Regions from separate parts of the Roseateles sp. GW821-FHT03B02 genome, predicted to be linked through region 1. Evidence: predicted binding sites of a transcription regulator. Region 1 holds the regulator's gene; the other holds the start of a gene.
The links. Region 1 encodes FNR, which switches genes on or off when oxygen is low (the NO sensors DNR and NnrR bind a similar motif). Its sites were predicted from a motif close to TTGATNNNNATCAA; they were not measured.
Positions count from the first base shown of each region.

Region 2: a site for FNR is predicted at 1,281-1,294, ahead of AC07VX_RS14940 (oleate hydratase). Genes of this name have one in related genera too.

Region 1 covers NZ_JBWKUV010000013.1:19,332-21,528, forward strand. The annotation lists gene hemN (oxygen-independent coproporphyrinogen III oxidase) at 1-958, opposite strand, end outside; gene fnr (fumarate/nitrate reduction transcriptional regulator Fnr) at 1,090-1,827, shown strand; gene AC07VX_RS25290 (NAD(P)/FAD-dependent oxidoreductase) at 1,886-2,197, shown strand, end outside.
Region 2 covers NZ_JBWKUV010000005.1:45,792-47,988, forward strand. The annotation lists gene AC07VX_RS14940 (oleate hydratase) at 1-1,208, opposite strand, end outside; gene AC07VX_RS14945 (DUF4405 domain-containing protein) at 1,400-1,918, shown strand; gene AC07VX_RS14950 (tetratricopeptide repeat protein) at 2,010-2,197, shown strand, end outside.

The DNA.
Region 1 (2,197 bases):
GCTGCGTGGAATAGCCCTGGAAGCCGCGGTGCAGCAGGCCCTGGCGCTTGGCGACGGCCAGCGGGTCGTCGGGCAGCGCGAAATGGTCCATGCCGATGTAGGTGTAGCCCTCGCCCAGCAGCGCGCTGATGGCGCCCGACAGCATGGCCAGCTTGTCGCCGGCCGGCGGCAGCATCTCAGCCACGATGCGGCGCTGCGGCTTGAAGCGCTGCGGCAGGTGGGCATAGGCGTACATCGCGATGCGGTCGGGCCGCAACTCGGCCACCTGCGCAATGGTGCGGGCAAAGCTCGCCGGCGTCTGCAGCGGCAGGCCGTAGATCAGGTCGACGTTGGTGGACGAGAAGCCCAGCTCGCGGGCGTTCTGCATCAGCGCGGCCACCTGCTCCAACGGCTGCACGCGATGCACGGCCTTCTGCACGGCGGCGTCGAAATCCTGCACGCCGAAGGACAGGCGGTTGAAGCCCAGCGAGCGCAGATGCGCCAGCCGGCCCGCATCCACCGTGCGCGGATCCACCTCGACCGAGACCTCGGCGTTCGGCAGGATCCTGAAGCGCCGGCGCAGGGCGTCCATCAGCGAGGTCAGCTCGACGTCGGACAGGAAAGTGGGGGAGCCGCCGCCCAGGTGCAGCTGCGACACCGGGGCCGTGCCGCCCAGGGCTTCGGCGACGAGATCCATCTCCACCTCCAGCGCGGCCAGGTACGGCGCGGCGCGCTCGTGGTGCTTGGTGATGATCTTGTTGCAGGCGCAGTAGTAGCAGAGCTGCTCGCAGAACGGGATGTGGACGTAGACGGACAGCGGCTGCACCGTGCCGCGTTGGCGCAGCGCCTGCAGATGCTGGGGCCCCTGGTAGGCCTCGACGAGGCGGTCGGCCGTGGGATAGGACGTGTAGCGCGGGCCTGCCACGTCGTGGCGGCGCAGCAGGTCGGCATCGATGGGGCGGTCTGTGACGGCTGGCATGCCGCCACTGTGCCGGCAGCCACCGGGCCGGGCGTTGATCCAAGTCAAGGCTGCAGCGCAGGCCGCCGAGAACAATGCGTTTCATGCTGACCCCTCTCACCCGCCCGATGAGCGTGCCGATCACCCCAGACATGCCCGCGCAGCCCGGTGCCGCGACGCTCGAACCGCTGCGGGTCGCCTGTGCCAGCTGCAATCTGCGTGAACTCTGCCTGCCGGTGGGGTTGAGCCCGGCCGATCTGCAGCGCCTGGACGGGCTGGTGGAGAAGCGCCGCAGCGTTCAGCGAGGCGACCACCTGTTCCGCAACGGCGACCGCTTCGAGGCGTTGTACGCCGTGCGCACCGGCTTCTTCAAGACCTGCGTGGGCAGCGAGGACGGTCGCGACCAGGTGACCGGTTTTCAGATGGCCGGCGAGTTGCTCGGACTGGACGGCATCAGCAGCGACCAGCACCACTGCGATGCCGTCGCGCTGGAGGACTCCTCCGTCTGCGTGATCCAGTACCGCGACCTGGAGGAGCTGTCGCGCGAATTCACGCTGCTGCAGCACCAGTTCCACAAGATCATGAGCCGCGAGATCGTGCGCGACCACGGCGTCATGCTGCTGCTGGGCAACATGCGCGCCGAGGAACGCTTGGCGGCGTTCCTGCTGAACCTGACGCAGCGCCTGCAGGCGCGCGGCTTCTCGTCGAGCAGCCTGGTGCTGCGCATGACGCGCGAGGAGATCGGCAGCTACCTCGGCCTCAAGCTCGAAACCGTCAGCCGCACCTTCTCCAAGTTCCAGGAAGACGGCGTGCTGGACGTCAAGCAGCGCCAGATCACCGTGCTCGATCCTCAGGCCTTGCAGCGTCTCATTTCCAACGCCGCCTGCTGACCGGGCAGGCTCGGGGGTCATTTGCTGCAGCGCAGCAAATGAGGCGTAGCATGGCTTCATGCGTCCCCAAGTCCTCATTATCGGCTGCGGGTTCGGCGGCCTGGAGGCGGCGCGAGCCCTCGCCGCTGCCGAGGTCGACGTCACCGTCGTCGACAAGACCAACCACCACCTCTTCCAGCCCCTGCTCTACCAGGTGGCCACGGCCGGCCTGTCGGCCCCGTCCATTGCGGCGCCCATCCGCCACCTGTTCCGCCGCCAGCCCAACGTGACGACACTGCTGGGCGAGGTCACCGCCCTCGACGCCCGCGCACAGACCGCCACACTGAAGGACGGCGCCACGCTGTGCTGGGACCACCTCATCGTCGCGGCC
Region 2 (2,197 bases), on a different contig from region 1:
ACGAAGTTGCCCGGCGCGTCGACGAAGAGGCCGTAGCCCCAGGCAGTGAAGGTGTCTGCTGGCATGCCGGGGAAGTGGGGCTGGTGGGGCACGACGAGGGACATCAGCCAGTTGGAGTCCACCAGCGTCATCAGCGCGCCGGTGCCGGGCGGGTTGCCGCTGAATTCGGCGATGCGGTCCAGCAGCGTGCGGCCGTGCATGGTGAGGGTGAACGACTCCCACTTGTTGTCATCCACATTGAAGAAGGTGTGCGGGCGACCGAAGTCGTCGGCCTTGAGGGCCAGCGTCTCCCACAGCGACCAGGCGCCATCGCGGCGGTCGCGCACGAGGTCGGGCGCCTCGCTGTTGCTGCCATAGGTGGCATCGGCGGTGATGGAGCCCAGCGTCACGAAGCAGGCGTCGCCCGGGGCGAGGTCGAGGGTGTGGGCGCCCTGGGCCGTCTGCACGTGCAGCCCGGTGGCGCGGCGGTGGGCGGGGTCGCGCTGGTCGAAGTCGATGTCGGTCACGCGGTGGCCGAAGCGCACTTCCACCCCCTGGGCCAGCAGCCAGCGCTGCAGCGGCACGGCGATGGAGTCGTACTGGTTGTATGGCGTGCGGCGCACGCCGGCCAGCGTGTGCATGCGCGGGAATTCTTGCAAGAAGCGAAGGAAGTAGCGGCGCAGCTCGATGGCGCTGTGCCAGTCCTGGAAGGCGAAGGTGGTGCGCCACATCTGCCAGAAGTTGCTCTGGAAGAAGTGCGGCGAGAAGAGTTCGTCGATGCGCCGCGCGCCGAGCAGGCTCTCGGGCGTGGCGAGCAGGCGGGTGAGCTCGGCACGGTCATGGCCGTTGAGTCCATAGTGCTTCGCATCCAGGATGCGCGGGCCCTGGCCGATGAGGCGGGCGCGGGCCTCGGTGTGCACCTGGGCGTTGAAGGCGGCGATCTCCTGCCGCACGCTCAGGCCCGGCTTCTCCAGCGAGGGGATGCCGTCCAGCAGGTTCCACAGGCACTGGTAGACCTCCTCGCACAGCATGCGCCCGCCGCGGGTGACGTAGCCGGGCTGGGTGGGCGATGCGCTGCCGTCCAGACAGCCGCCGGCGATGCCGAGTTCTTCGAGGATGTGGATGCGGTGGCCGGGCATGCCGGCGTCGCGGATGAGGAAGGTGGCCGCGGCCATGGAGGCGATGCCGCCGCCGACGAGCCAGACGTCGGCGTTCTTGGGGTCAAGCATGGGGAGCAGGCGACGCGGGTCGCCGGAAGCAGAACGTGGGAGCACTCTAGGCAGGGGTGGGGGTGTGTCGCCCTGATCCTCGTCAACGTGGCGGCCGATGCGAGAGGGCTCTCTAGGACCGCCGCAGCAACGCGACGTTTACCTGCCTGACCGATGATGACCCGGCCTGCCCACTCTTTTTGATCCGCTCGATGACCACACCTGCCGTTTCCCGCGACTGGGCCACGCCCCTCGTCATGGCCAGCTTCACGCTGATGGCCTGCACCGGCGTGCTGATGTTCTTCCGCTGGCAGTCGCCGCTGCAGAAGGAGATCCACGAATGGCTGGGCTGGGCCCTGGTGGCGGCCGTGCTGGTGCATGTGCTGTCCAACCTGCCGGCGTTCAAGCGGCACTTCAGCGGCCGGCGTCGCGCGGCGGCGCTGCTGTTGGCGGCACTGGCGGTCGTGGCGGGCACCTATTTCGTCCGCCCGGCCGAGGGCAAGGGCCCCTCGGTGTCGGGCATCGCCGTGCAGGCGTTGTCGCGCGCGCCGCTGCGCACGCTGGCCGAGGTCTTCGGCTTGAGCGTGGCCGATGCGCGCCAGGCCCTGGCCGGCGCGGGGCTGGAGCTGGCCGATGACGCCAGCACGCTGAACGCCGCCGCCCAGGGCAGCCGCGAGCGCGTGGGCCAGGGCCTGCGCGCGCTGGCCGCGGTCCAGCCGGCCAGTCGTTGAAAAAACCGGGCCGCCTCGTCGCGGCCGATGAACCTTTTAGCGCAGGAAACCGGCGTATGTCCAGGAACCCTCTTCACGGAGCCTTCCTGCCATGCACTTCTGCGACTTCCTTCGACCCTGCCCACTGCTGCGCGGGCTTGCTGCCGGCCTGAGCCTCGTCTTCCTTCTGTCGCAGCCCACGCGGGCGGCGGATGACCCGCTGGCCGCGCGCTGGCAGGCCTACGTCGAGGCTCGCAACGGCAACCGGCCAGCCGAGGCCCGGGCTCTCCTCGACGAACT